Regions from separate parts of the Limnobacter sp. SAORIC-690 genome, predicted to be linked through region 1. Evidence: riboswitches for the same ligand, from Rfam matches in the RefSeq annotation. Region 1 holds a riboswitch; the other holds the start of a gene.
What was found. Region 1 has a riboswitch for cobalamin ahead of BSZ31_RS07255 (TonB-dependent receptor). Riboswitches for the same ligand answer to the same signal wherever they lie in the genome.
Positions count from the first base shown of each region.

Region 2: it holds a riboswitch for cobalamin, as region 1 does, so the genes downstream of both, BSZ31_RS04025 (TonB-dependent receptor domain-containing protein) here and BSZ31_RS07255 (TonB-dependent receptor) in region 1, are expected to answer to the same signal.

Region 1 is NZ_MQVZ01000001.1:1,511,533-1,518,780, forward strand. It holds gene BSZ31_RS07220 (type II secretion system protein J) at 1-159, opposite strand, end outside; gene BSZ31_RS07225 (prepilin-type N-terminal cleavage/methylation domain-containing protein) at 152-640, opposite strand; gene BSZ31_RS07230 (type IV pilin protein) at 633-1,079, opposite strand; gene purB (adenylosuccinate lyase) at 1,192-2,568, opposite strand; gene BSZ31_RS07240 (glutathione S-transferase C-terminal domain-containing protein) at 2,760-3,371, shown strand; gene mnmA (tRNA 2-thiouridine(34) synthase MnmA) at 3,365-4,438, opposite strand; gene BSZ31_RS07250 (NUDIX hydrolase) at 4,444-4,959, opposite strand; cobalamin riboswitch at 5,018-5,227, shown strand; gene BSZ31_RS07255 (TonB-dependent receptor) at 5,415-7,248, shown strand, end outside.
Region 2 is NZ_MQVZ01000001.1:849,704-856,951, reverse strand. It holds gene BSZ31_RS04045 (SDR family oxidoreductase) at 1-108, opposite strand, end outside; gene BSZ31_RS04040 (AraC family transcriptional regulator) at 318-1,190, shown strand; partial or broken gene BSZ31_RS04035 (lipocalin family protein) at 1,261-1,805, shown strand; gene BSZ31_RS04030 (TIGR02450 family Trp-rich protein) at 1,809-2,030, shown strand; cobalamin riboswitch at 2,117-2,320, shown strand; gene BSZ31_RS04025 (TonB-dependent receptor domain-containing protein) at 2,385-4,244, shown strand; gene BSZ31_RS04020 (bifunctional adenosylcobinamide kinase/adenosylcobinamide-phosphate guanylyltransferase) at 4,268-4,837, shown strand; gene BSZ31_RS04015 (ABC transporter substrate-binding protein) at 4,834-5,691, shown strand; partial or broken gene BSZ31_RS04010 (FecCD family ABC transporter permease) at 5,688-6,672, shown strand; gene BSZ31_RS04005 (ABC transporter ATP-binding protein) at 6,678-7,248, shown strand, end outside.

The DNA of each region.
Region 1 (7,248 bases):
AACCTGATCCACCAGCTTTTCGGTATTCAAATCGTTTTGTGCGCGCATGCTGACACCCATTAATTTCAGTGCGCCGGTAATGCTGATCGCCAACAAGGCCATGCCAATCAAAAGGCTGACTGTGGATGCGCCGTGAAAACGCCGGGTTTTGTCAGTCATAGCTCACCACCCCGTTGCCGATACCCAAGAAGGTAATCTGTGCGCGCCTGTCACGGTAGTTCAGAGTCAGGCGTGTTTGGTTTTGTGTGTCGAGCACACCCGACACCGCATTGAAATTCAGGCGCACCGCACCTGCCAAGGTGACGTCATTCAAGGTGGCTGAAAATCCGCGATTGTTTTGGCTGCTGGTTTGTGCGTACCACGCGCTACAACCCTTCAGGAACGGATCGTGTTGAACAGTCACATTCAGATTCACCGCCGCGCTGGCGGGTTGCAGGTTCATTTGAACCGGGCATTCGGTGATTGCAGCCAAATTGCGCGCTTGGTCCACATACGTGTCCAGCCGGGATACCTTCACCTTCAGCGTTTGTTTGTTCAACACCGAGTTCATACTCGGGATTACAGAAACGGCCAACACGCCTACCACGGCCAAGCCAACCACTATTTCGATTAAGGTGAAACCGTTGTCTGCCTTAGCCATGTGGAACACACCTTTCAGATGTGTTTTGATTAGAGGCAGACCGGGCGCCAAAACGTTGAATGCCCATGTCACTTTCAACAATCAGGATTCGGCAGGCCTCGGGCAGCTTCAGTGGCGCGCTCGCGCTGGGGGTAACTTCTGCGCGATAACCCCGAAAGTTGGAATTCGAGACCACCACGCTGTATTTGGCTGATGAAGGAAGAACCAAGCGGTTTGCATTCGGTGCGCCATTGCTTGAGACACCCTGCGCGTAGCGTCCGTAACGTTGCCTGTGCAGTTGCTGGCTTAATGCCAACTCTACGCCAAACTCCCGCATGGAACGAAAGTTGGACTTCTCCCAAGAAGATTCATACCCAGCATAGCTTAGCGTTGCGAGTACACCGACAATTGCGATTGCAAATGTCAGTTCAATCAAGGTAAATCCGAGGCCCGCACGCATGGTCAAACACCAAAAATGACTCTATGTGCTTGAGTATGCGTGGGTATTTCGTGCTGATCATCCCCGAGGCAGGGTACTTACAAACGGTGGTCGTTTGCCTCGGGGGTGATTGTCAAATGCGCTTGGCCAGCTCGGCGGCTTTGCCGATGTAGCTTGCGGGAGTCATGGCCAGCAGGCGTGTTTTTTCCGCTTCGGGCAGGTCAAGCTGGGCGATGAATTGCTTCAATCCTTCTTGTGTAATGCCCTTGCCGCGGGTCAGTTCTTTCAACTGTTCGTACGGGTTGGGCAGGCCGTAACGACGCATCACGGTTTGTACTGGTTCTGCGAGCAATTCCCAGGCGTTGTCGATGTCGGCAGCGATGGCTGCTTCATTCACCTCCAGTTTGCCCAGGCCACGCAGGCAGCTTTCATAGGCCAACACCGCATAGCCTATGCCCACGCCCAAGTTGCGCAGCACGGTAGAGTCAGTCAGGTCCCTTTGCCAGCGTGAAACTGGCAGTTTCTCCGCCAGGTGTTTCAACACCGCGTTGGCCATGCCCAGGTTGCCTTCTGCATTTTCGAAGTCGATGGGGTTCACTTTGTGCGGCATGGTGGATGATCCCACTTCACCTGCTTTCAGCTTTTGTTTGAAGTAGCCCAGGGAAATGTAGCCCCAAATGTCGCGGCTCAAGTCGATCAGAATGGTGTTGGTGCGGGCAATTGCATCCATCAGCGCAGCAATGCCGTCGTGTGGTTCAATTTGAATGGTGTAAGGGTTGAAGGTAAGCCCCAGGCTTTCAATCAAATCACGGCTGAGCCTTTCCCAGTCAAAATCGGGGTAGGCTGACAGGTGAGCGTTGAAGTTGCCCACGGCACCGTTCATTTTGGCCGGCAGCTCGACTGCTTTGATCGCGGCGATGGCGCGCTCCAACCGGTGTACCACGTTGGCAAATTCTTTGCCCATGGTGCTGGGGCTGGCTGGCTGGCCATGGGTGCGGCACATCATCGGAAGGTCTGCAAACTGGTGGGCGTAATTGCGCAGGGTGGTCACCATGCGGTCCAGTGTCGGCAAAATCACTTGTTCACGCGTTGCTTTCAACATGAGTGCATGGCTCATGTTGTTGATGTCTTCAGACGTGCAAGCGAAGTGAACAAACTCCGCTGATTTTTTCAGTTCTTCATCGGCTTGAAACTTTTCTTTAATAAAGTATTCAACAGCCTTGACATCATGGTTGGTGGTCGCTTCGAATTCCTTGATGCGTTGGGCATCTGCTTCTGAAAATTCGGTTTTGATGGCTTCAAGTTTTGCCAAAGCTGTTGCGGAGAAGGCAGGGAGCTCAGAAAAGCCAGCCTTGGCCAGTGCTTTCAGCCATTCGATTTCTACGATCACGCGGTGGTGCATGAACCCCGCTTCAGAGAGCAATGGGCGCAAGTTGGCCACTTTGGACTGGTAACGGCCGTCAAGCGGGCTGATTGCGGTTAAGGTGCTTAAAGAGTCTGAAGAGATCATGCGGGTGGTAAAAATTGAGGTTTTTCAAAGCCTTGTATTGTAACCTGTCTCACTGGAAACTGTTTGGACAGAATGGTGTCCGCGGTGGTATTTTGGAATTCTGCTTGTTCAATTTGTAAAACTGTTAGACACTTTCAGGTCGTAAAAAACAAGACGCAATCTCATCCAGGATTGTATTTAGGAGAACTGTGATGAAACTAGTGGGATCCCTGACTAGCCCCTTCGTGCGCAAAATTCGCGTTCAGCTTCAAGAAAAAGAAATTCCGTACGAGTTTGTTCTGGAAAATGTGTGGGATGAAAATACCCGCATCGCCGACCACAATCCGCTGGGCAAGGTGCCTTGTCTGATTTTGGACGGTGGCCAGACTGTATTCGATTCTTTGGTAATCTCAGGCACGCTTGAATACATGATGCCAACAGTGCCCTTGTTGCCAACAAACCCCAATATGCGTGCCTTGGTTCGCACCATGGAGTCTTTGGGGCAGGGTATTAGCCAGGCCGCTGTTGATATTATTCTGGAGAAGAAATTCCATGAAGGTGACAAAGTAAGCCAGGCATTGATTGATCGTCAAACCCAGAAAATTCACAACGGCTTGGCCTGGGTTTCCCACCGCATTAAAACCACCCCCGGTTTTTACCTGACCGAGCAATTCAGCCTGGCGGACATCACGGTTGGTTGTGCATTGTTCTACCTGGATTTCCGCATGCCTGAACTGAAATGGCGCGAGTTGTATCCGGAATTGAATGAATATTCCGAACGCCTTGCCTGTCGCCCAAGCTTTGAGGACACCAAACCTCAGTAACTGGCAATAACTCCGCCACCCAGGCACACATCACCCTGGTAAAGCACTGCGCTTTGCCCGGGTGTCACTGCAAACTGGCTTTCCATGAAGTTCAACTCGAAGCCTTGATTGGTCAATTGGAAGTCACAAGCCGAGTCTTCCTGGCGATAGCGCGCCTTGCAAGCCATGTGTGTTTCTGAAGGCGCCTGGCCTGAAATGTAATGGGCCTGTTCGGCTGTCAGCACTTTCTGGTGCAACCAAGGGTGGTCATGGCCTTGCACCACATACAGCGTGTTGTTTTTCAGATCCTTACGGGCCACAAACCAGGGTTCGCCGTTGCCTTCTTTCTGGCCACCAATACCGATGCCTTTGCGCTGGCCTAGTGTGTAGAAGCTCAGCCCCACGTGTTCGCCAATTTGATGGCCCTCGTCATTCAAAATGGGGCCTGGTGCAGTGGGCAAATACCGATTTAAAAACTCACGGAAAGGCCGCTCGCCAATGAAGCAAATGCCAGTGCTGTCTTTTTTGGTGGCATTGGCCAAACCCAGTTCAAGCGCTATTTTCCGCACTTCGGTTTTCTGGATTTCACCGAGCGGAAACAGGGTTTTACTCAGCTGCGCTTGGTTCAGTCGGTGCAGAAAATACGATTGGTCTTTGCTGTGGTCCACCGCTTTCAGCAGCTGGAATTCACCGTTGACTTCCCGCACGCGGGCATAGTGGCCGGTTGCGATGTAATCAGCGCCCAGGCTGTAGGCATGATCCAGGAAAGCTTTGAACTTGATCTCGCTGTTGCAGAGAATGTCCGGGTTTGGGGTGCGGCCTGCCGAGTACTCGCTGAGAAACACCGAGAACACCCGGTCTTTGTATTCGCTGGCGAAGTTTACCGCTTCAATGTCCACGCCCACCACGTCAGCCACACTTGCAGCGTCCAGCCAGTCTTGCCGGCTGGAACAATATTCCGAGTCGTCATCGTCTTCCCAGTTTTTCATGAAAAGACCAATCACGTTGTAACCCTGCTGTTTGAGCAGCCATGCCGACACTGAGGAATCAACCCCGCCCGACATGCCAATAACTACTGTTTTTGCCATGATGCTTACGACACGCCGGGGGGCATGGGCCCTGCAAGTACGCTGGGATGTGTGTAAACATGCTCAAGCGGCATGATGGGTTGCTTGCCGGCTTTCCAGTTCAGGAAGTCCTCAACACAGCGCATCACCAAGGGGCTGCGGTGTTGGTCTTGCGTGGCGCGCAGTTCTTCAACTGTCATCCACAGGGTGCGAATAATGCCGTCGTCCAGGGCACGCTCTGTGTGGTGTTTAACCACCTCGGCTGCAAATGCGAAGCGAAGGTAAGTGACGTCTTCCAGCGTGCGTGAGCTGGTGTAGCGGCTCATGTAAATACCCAACAACCCCACAGGGTTTACTTCCCAGGCCGATTCTTCCAGTGCCTCGCGGGCAGCACCAAACTGCGGCGTTTCACCTGGGTCCAGGTGGCCTGCGGGTTGGTTCAGTTTGATGCCATCGGTGGTGTGTTCTTCCACAATCAGGAATTTGCCCTGATGTTCAACAATGGCCGCTACTGTAACGCTGGGTTTCCAGACTTCTGACATGGCTTTCAATCGCACTACTTAAACAGGGTGCGCCGAGGGTTGGGAGTTAAAAAACACGTTAGAATAGCAGGGTTAAGGTGCTTGTGCTCATTTTTTGAGCGCAGTTAAACGGGAAGCAGGTTCAAGCCTGCGCTGCCCCCGCAACGGTAAGTAAGTGCGGGTGTGTCATTTTGCCACTGGTAGTAAAGCTGCTCTAAATGCAGCAACTGGGAAGGCGACACATCAAAACTTACAAGCCCGGATACCGGCCTTGACCGTTCAGCCTGTCCCATTCAGGCGAGCGACTGGTGCTGCGGGGAGGCAGTGCGCAGGCGGCTAGTGTCGAAATTTCAAACCGTGTTGCTTCATCAACTGCAGCGTCGTGGTTTGCCTTTGTCCGGTCTTTTGCTCCATTTCTCTTTTCTCGCAGCGTATTTCTATCTGTACGGTGGGTACGGAATATTTGTGTGAGCATCATGAAGAAGACTTGGATTTCCCTCGCATGCACCATTGCGTGCAGCCCAGCGTTTGCACTGACAGACGCAGAAAAAATCGAATTGTCCAAGCTGGACAGCAATAATTTGCCGGCGGTTGTGGTTCACAGCCATCAAACCTTCGAATCCGATGAATTGGCACCCCCTGCCGTGACCCTGATCACGCGCGAAGACATCGATAAATCAGGCTACACCACCATTTCTGAAATCATCGAGAAGCTTGGTTTTGTAGCGACCCGTCAGGGCTTGTCTGGCACACGAGACGCGACCTATGACCTGCGTGGTTACGGCGGAACTGCTTCATCGAATTTGGCGGTGATTGTGGATGGTGTTCGTTACAGTGTTAAAGAACAAGCTGCAGCGAGAATTTCTGCGGTACCGATTCAAAGTATTGAGAAGATCGAGATCATTCGGGGTGGAGCTTCGGTGGCCTATGGTGATGGTGCTTCTGCGGGTGTTATTCGTATTACTACCCGCAGTCCAGAAGCTGAGTCGAAACCAGAAGGATCTTTGCTGCTTAGCACAGGCTCCTATGGTTACAATGAATCCAGCTTTAGCGGCTCTGCGGGAGTGGGGCCATGGTCATTCAGTCTTGATCATCAGCAATCCAATACACGCAATTACCGCCGTAACAACGGTGAAAAGTTTGACAGTGTGGGCGGCACCATTCGATATCTGACCGGGGCACACCAAGTAGGTCTTCGGCTAGGAAATGACAACTCGGAAGTGCGTTTGCCAAACCAGCTGACCTTGCAACAGTTTAAAGATGACCCTAGGCAAGCACCCAACAGCAACCCCAATAACTTTTCGAATATTCAAAGAGATTCAGCCAGCCTGTTTTTCAAGGGACAGTTGGGGTCGTATGAATATGACTTAAATCTGGCACGCAACGACCAGCTCAACACATTCAGGCTGGGTGGCGCTACAGGTGAGCGTTCCTTACTGGATGACCAGATTATGGCGAGCTTGAGTCGAGATTTCAACGCGCTGGGGCTTGCGCATCAACTTACCGTGGGGGTTCACCTCCAAGACGCCACCTACGATACGGTCAGTGTTTTTCCCCCAGCGTTTTTTGCCAATATTTCACAGAAGTCCAATGCACTGTTTGTTACAGACGATGTGTTGGTCAACGAAACTTTGCGTTTGAACGCGGGCTTTCGGGTAGAGAGTATTGACCAGTTCAGGGAAGACACTTCCTCGCCCGATGATACTGTTTCCAGGAATGTGGATTTAAATGCCTTCGAGTTTGGCGTCTCTAAAAAACTGAACGATACCTACACCTTGTTCTCGAAACTGGGGCAGAGTTATCGGGTGCCGAATGCTGATGACAATGAGCCGTTTTCAAGACCGTTCGCGGATAAGTTCATCAATCCCCAGCGTGCCAAAGAGGTGGAGTTTGGCGTGAACCGGACTGCACCGGGTAATCGGCAAACCGTTCGGCTATTCTTTGCGAAACTGAAAGACGAAATCATTGCAGCACCATTCGATTTTGGCGGTTTTCTGGGTATCGCAAACGTCAATTTGGACAAAAGCGAGCGCCTGGGTGTTGAACTCGAGCATGTGAGTGATTTGACGAACGACCTAGAATTGCGCGCAGCTTACACTTATCTGGATGCGTCGATTGAATCTGAGCCTTTGGACAATGTGCGTGTACCTCTGGTGCCAAGCCATCGTGCTCAGGTCGGTTTGAACTATGACTTCTCGGAGGACACGCGGGTTGATTTTCTCTTAAGTGCACAAAGCGATCAGCGAATTGGTGGAGACTTAACTACGCCTCAGGGCGTTGGGCATATTCCTGGCTTTGCTGTGGCTGACT
Region 2 (7,248 bases), 660 kb from region 1:
CATGACTATTCGATGACCTTGCTCGCTCAGCAACCTTGCTGTGGCTTCACCAATTCCGCTGCTTGCACCCGTGATTAAAACTGTCTTCGTTGCCAATGATTGTTGCATCACAAAATCTCCTCGATCACATTCAAAGATGAGCCTCAATATTGGGCACCGCATCAGGTTTCGGAAATACAGATTCCTCTTGGGATATTGCCTATAAATATGTTTTTGAAATTCCTGCGGACTGCGAGTGATATCTTTGACAGGACATTGGTAAGTTGGCGAAGGTGGTTAATATGACTGACACATTTTCTCGGTCAAGGCAGACTCGGATGGTTGCCATGATTCTGCGCATGGCGACCGCTGAGGGATATTCCGAATCCGCGCTGGATGGGGTGACCTTCATGCGTTGCAACGGCGCATTGGCCAGAATGCCGGCCCTCTACGAGCCAAGTATTGTGATTGTCGTCCAAGGCACAAAACGTGGATTTCATGACGGAAAAATTTACACCTACGATGCCAACCACTATTTGGTGGTGTCAGTCCCCCTTCCCTTTGAAGTTGAAACCCAAGCCACCGCTGAAGAGCCACTTCTGGGTTTGATCATTCGAGTGGATTTTGCATTGGCGGCAGAACTCATGCTAAACCTGAAAGAGTCTGTTTTAGACCAAGGTGAAGAGCTCCCGCCGTTGTTCGCTTCCCGCGTGGATGCCAAGCTTGATGATGCTGTCTTCAGGTTACTTGAAATACTGGAGTCCCCGAATGATTCAACGATTCTGGGTCCTTCGATCATCAAGGAAATCACCTACCGGGTTTTAACGGGCGAGCAAGGCCGAAGTTTGCGTCTTGCTTTCTCCTCTGACCATTATTTGTCGAGGGTGGCAAAAGTATTGAAACTGATTCATTCAAATTACCATCGTGCACTCGATGTGGCTACCTTGGCCAAAGAGGCCAATATGAGCATTCCGACATTTCACGTGCATTTCAAGTCGGTCACCTCCAGTACACCAATTCAGTACATCAAGGCGATCCGGCTTCATCAGGCTCGGCTATTGATGATCAGGAAAGGTGTGAATGCATCCCAGGTGTCGGCCATGGTGGGCTACGAGAGCCCGTCACAATTCAGTCGGGAATTCAAGCGGTACTTTGGTCGTACACCTGTGCAGGAAACTCAGCATGGTCAGTCAATTTTGAGTATGTCGTAACTTCCTGGTTTTTCGTAAATGCACTGAATAATGTGCCAAACTTTCCAATCATTTAATCCTGGGGTTCGCGATGAAATTGGTGCTTTCTTTTTTGATTTCGATCAGTGCTGTATTCCCTACCTTTGCTGCTGAAACTGCGCCACCTCTGCAAACCATTCAATCGCTGGATGTTCCCCGTTACATGGGCACCTGGTTTGAAATCGCGAAATACCCCAACCGTTTTCAGAAGCAATGTGTGCGCAACACCAGCGCCGAATATTCATTACAAAATGACGGCACCGTGAAAGTATTGAACCGTTGCCAACTGGCCAGCGGCGACATGGATGAAGCGAGGGCCAAGCTCGTCAAATTGGCGGTTTAAAGTCGCCCAAGCTGGAAGTGCGTTTTGCACCTGCGTGGTTAAGTTGGTTGCCGATGGTGTGGGGTAAATACTGGGTGATCGACCTGGATCCGGAATACCAGTTGGTGGCTGTGAGCGAACCCAGCCGTGAATACCTGTGGGTATTGGCCCGCACGCAACAAGTGGACAAAGCAAAATACAATGCACTGCTGCAACGCCTGAAAGCCAAAGGTTTTGATTTGAACAAGCTTGAACTGTCGCCGCAAGGCAGTTAAACCATGCGCCAGTTAAACCCGAAGAAATTGCTGCTCAGCAAGTGGACCGCCGCAAAGCCCGTGAACAAGGAAAAACATTTTCTGGTTCGAAGCGTGGTCAAGCCTGCCAGCGAAGATTTGCCCATTGAACTCTTTGAGCTGGAAGCTGTGCATTCAGGCAGAACGCAAATTATTCACTGGCGGGATTTGCAAGACGAAGCGCAGTGGTTGCAGGGGTGGAAGTGACCACGTTTAACCATCGATTGGTACTTATAACAAGCAAATCAATCGTGGCCCTACCGACAGAAAACCCAATTGCTTTCGCGCTGCTGCGTTACAATGCGCCTGTTGGTGCTCTTGGAACAGTCCATGTTCTGAAGTTAAACGGGAAGCCCTTTGGCGCTGCCCCCGCAACGGTACGCAGACAAGTCTTGTGCTTGGCTTTCATCAAAAACCATTGGGTGTTTTAAACGCCTGAGAAGGTGATGAGGGTTCGTCTGCCAGCCCGGATACCGGCCAACAGCGGGGTGTGCAATTTGCACACTGTGTCCCATGCACTGTCGGGGAAGGCGGTGAGGGTACTCGTCAATCAAACTTACAATGAACTCAATTCGCTTGGGAAAGCTATGGCTTGCCACGCCGGTCGCCATTGCTGCGGCCGCTCCTGTATTTGCACAAACCAATCCAACTTTCGAATCCGTGGTGGTCACCGCCACCCGCACCGAACAGCCTGTCACGGATGTGTTGGCCGATGTCACGGTGATTGATCGCGACACGCTAAGCCGCGCCGGGCAAACGTCGCTGCGCGAATTGCTGGCCCAACAGCCGGGCGTGCAAATGTCTTCCAACGGCAGTTACCGCTCTAACACGGGGATTCTTTTAAGAGGAGCATCGGCCACACAAATCATTTTGCTGGTGGATGGCGTGCGTGTGGGTTCTGCAACCAATGGTAGCCTTTCGCTGGAAACCATTCCGCTTGAATCCATCGAGCGCATCGAGATTTTGCGTGGTGCTGCTTCAGCCTTGTATGGCCCAGATGCAGTGGGCGGTGTGATTCAAATCATCACGCGGCAAGCGGGTGTTCCCCGGCGTTCTGTCAGTGTGGGTGTGGGCACCGATGGCCAGCGCCTGGGAGCCGCTCATTTCGGTGGTAAAAGCGGTATTTTTGGCTACAACCTTGGCTTCTCGCATGAGCGAGGCAGCGGCATTGATGCCAAGACGCCCGAGGCAACCGGCTTGAATCCGGATGAAGATCGTTTTGAAACCAGCAGCCTGAATTTCAGTTTGGTGGCCGACGTACATACGGATCATCAGTTGAAGTTTCAATCGCTGTACAGCAAAGGCCGGTATGGTTTTGACGGAACGCCATCGCCCAACCCGCTGGGTTTGAATTCCATGAATAGCGAGGCAATAGCCAATCCAGAAGTGAACCAGTCCAGCCTGCAATGGGTGGCAAAGTGGGCTCCTCGTTGGAAGTCCACCATATTGGTTGCGCAGTCCGATGACAAGTCGGTCACTGAATATCGCCGCCTGTCCGATGGCGCAGACGCAGGTGTCGCACGGTTCAACACCAAGCGCGACCAGTACAGTTGGCAAAACGACATTGGCTTTGGCAGCGATGTGCTTACCCTGTTGGCCGAGCAACGCAGCGAAGAAGTGGACAGCACCACGAACTACCCCGTGAAGGCCCGTACCATTGATGGGTTCATGGCATCGTACGCATTGAACCGCGACCAGTGGGACGCGCTTGGGGTGCTGCGAAGCGACGACAATTCCCAGTTCGGGCGTTTCAATAACTATGCCTTTTCAGCTGGCTACAAACTGAATTCACAATGGCGTTTGGTGGGCAGTGCGGGCAGCAGTTTTCAGGCGCCTACCTTCAACCAGCTGTACTTTCCGGGTTTTGGTAACCCCGAATTACAACCTCAGCGCAGTCGTGCCAAAGAGGTGGGCCTGAAGTATGCTGCGCCAACAATTGTTGCAAGCGCGGTGGTTTATCACAACAGCGTACAAGGCTTCATCACCCCTTCTACCAATGTGCAATCGGCCCGCGCAACATTGCGTGGTGCCACATTCGCGGTAGATCGCCAGTTTGAAACACTGTTGGTCAAAGCTTCCTATGATTACACCGACCCCAGAACCGAACCCGATGACAAGCGCATTGTGCGAATTGCCCGCCACGTATTCAATTTAAACTTGAGCCGTGAAACTGGCCCCTGGCGGTACTATGGAGAATTGAAACTGGCCAGTGACCGTGAAGACAGGGCGATTCGTTTCAGCGACCCCAACATTGAACTGGGTGGTTATGGTTTGCTTAACGCCGGTGTAAGCCGCAAGGTGAATCAGGAATTGTCCGTGTCGGCCCGTTTGAACAACATCACCGACAAAACCTATTCACTGGCCAATGGCTTTACCACACCGGGCAGAAACCTGTTTGTGTCTGCCAACTGGTCTTTTTAAAGGGTGAAACCTGATTGATGCACATGCTTGCCCGTTCTGAACTGATATTGGGTGGCCAGCGCAGCGGTAAATCGCGCCGCGCTGAAAACCTGGCTATTCAATGGCTTGAGGCCGATCCACAACGGCAAGCTGTACTCGTGGCCACAGCCCATATTGGCGACGATGAAATGCAGCAACGCATTGAGCAGCACCAGCTTGACCGCGCAAAGCGCGTGCCCCGTTTGGTGGCGGTTGAGGAATGCCTGTACCTGCCTGCAGCCTTGAAATTGCACAGCACCAGCAACACCCTGCTGATCGTGGATTGTTTAACCCTGTGGTTGGTTAACTGGTTGATGCCACCACCCGGTGCGCCTGCACCTGCACAAGGGTTTCACCACACGGTCGAGCAACTGGTTCACACGCTGCACAACTTGCCAGGGCCGGTGGTGTTGGTGAGCAATGAAATTGGTTTGGGTGTTGTGCCCATGGGCAAGGAGGTGCGCCATTACGTGGATGAACTGGGGCGCTTGAACCAAACCATGGCCGATGCATGTGAACGGCTTACCTTGATGGTGGCCGGGCAGGCGCTGTATGTGAAAGGGGCACCCGCATGAAAATATTTGGCGTGCGGCATTCAATCGCTTTTCTGCTGGCATTGTCGGCATGGGCTGCACACGCAGCACCGCAGCGCATTGTCAGCCTGTTGCCTTCGCTCACTGAAAGTGTATGTGAATTGGGGGCCTGTAGCCGCTTGGTGGGTGTAGATCGATATTCCAACTGGCCAGCATCGGTTCAACAACTGCCCCGTGTAGGCGGCGGGATTGATCCGAATATTGAAGCGATTGTTGCATTGAAGCCAGACCTTGTGTTGATGGCAGAATCGACACGTGCAGCCGAAAGGTTGCAGGCACTCGGCCTGAAAGTGCTGATGCTTGAGCCAAAAACACATGAACAGGTGCAGGTGGTGATGGCCAAAGTGGGCGAAGCCTTGGGATTTGCACCGGCAAAGGCCGAGCAGGTGTGGCGCAATGTGGATGCGGGTGTGTCTGCCGCAGCAGCTTCTTTGCCGGAACATGCGCGCGGTATTCGCGTTTATTTTGAAGTGAACCGGGCGCCCTACGCCGCAGGTGAATCATCTTTTATCGGTCAAACACTCAAGCGCCTTGGTGTGGGCAATGTGGTGCCTGCTGAACTGGGGCCGTTTCCAAAGCTGAACCCGGAATTTGTGGTGCGTGCCAACCCCGACCTGATCATGGTGGGGCAACGCAATGTGCAAGGCATGACCGAGCGGCCCGGCTGGCAGCGCCTGCCTGCGGTGCGCGAACAACGCATTTGCATTTTCAACAGTGACGATGAGGACGCCATTGTGCGCCCCGGCCCCCGCATGGCCGAAGGTGCCCGCCTGCTGGCGCAGTGCATTCTGAAACACAGCAATGTAACTCCAACAAGCCGAGGTGGTGCCTTATGAATACACGCGCAAGCCTGTGGCTGGGTGTTTTGTTGTTGGCCTTAAGCCTGTTGTTGTGCGCCATTGGTTTGGGTGTGGGCAGCACAGGTCTTGAATCGGTGTGGCGCATGTGGGGTGACCCGGTGGCTCATCAAATAATTTTCGACATTCGTGCACCCCGCACACTGTGCCTGGGCCGCCGGTGCCTTGCTTGGGCTGGCGGGTGCGGTTGCGCAAGGTCTGTTTCGCAACCCCTTGGCCGATCCGTTTTTGTTGGGCAGCGCGTCGGGTGCTTCCTTGGCGGTGGCAGTGTCGCTGGCTGTACTGGGCGTGTCGCCATTTGCCGAGGCGTGGGTGGTGCGGCTGGGCCTAACCGGTGCTGCTTTTGTGGGTGCGGTGGGCGCTGTGCTGCTGACCCTGACGTTGGCCAAAGGCGTGCAACACACACTGCGCCTGCTGCTGGCAGGTGTGGTGGTTGGCATGGTGTTGGGTGCGCTGACATCATTAATCACGATTGCGGTTCCGCAAACCTTGCAGGCCATGCAAGCGTTCATTCTGGGTTCTACCGGTTTTGTGGGTTGGCAATCGCTGGGAATCATGCTGCTTTCCGGCGTGTTGTGCCTGGCTGTGGCCTGGGCTTTTTCCCGCACGCTGGATGCCCTTACCTTGGGAGAACACACCGCGCAAAGTCTGGGTTTGCCCTTGCGCCCCGCACGCATGGCATTGATCGCTGTGGTCGCTTTGGCCACCGGTACTGCCGTTGCACACACCGGCCTGATTGCCTTTGTGGGTTTGGCTGCACCGCATTTGGTGCGCGCTGCGGTGCGCACTACCTATGCACAGTTGGTGGTGTTGGCCAGCCTGATGGGTGGGGTGTTGCTGCTGGCTGCCGATATTCTGGCCCGTGGCTTGATTGCGCCTCAGGAAATTCCTGTGGGCGTGTTGACTGCCACGCTGGGTGGCGGCTATTTGCTGTGGCTGATGCACAGGAGGGCGGGGTAATGAACATGAACCAGACTACTGCCGCATTCGAGGTAAAAGGCCTTTCGGTTTCACTGGGTTCGGGCCGCTTTGCGTGCCCCGTCATACACCAGCTTGATACTCGTATTGCGGCTGGCCGCTGGACCTGTGTGGTGGGCCCAAACGGCGCGGGAAAATCCACTTTTCTGCGTGCCTTGGCTGGGCTTGTTCCCACGCAGCGAGGCCGTGTCAAGGTGAATGGAAAAGACTTGCAGAGCTATGCACACCGCGAACGCGCCAAAACTGTGGCCTGGCTGGCCCAGGGCGGGGCCGATCAGGCTGCTGATGACTTGAGTACCTACGACATCGTCATGCTGGGCCGCTTTCCCCATTTGCCCTGGTTAAGCCCGCCCGGCCCAGCCGACCACGCCGCTGTGCAGCAGGCCATGGAACAAACCCGTGTGTGGGAATGGCGCAGCCGTTTGTTTGGAAGTCTTTCCGGGGGCGAACGCCAGCGCGTGCTGCTGGCGCGCCTGTTGGCTGTTCAGGCCGACATTGTGTTGATGGACGAACCTTTGGCCAACCTCGACCCGCCGCACCAGGCCGACTGGATTGCGC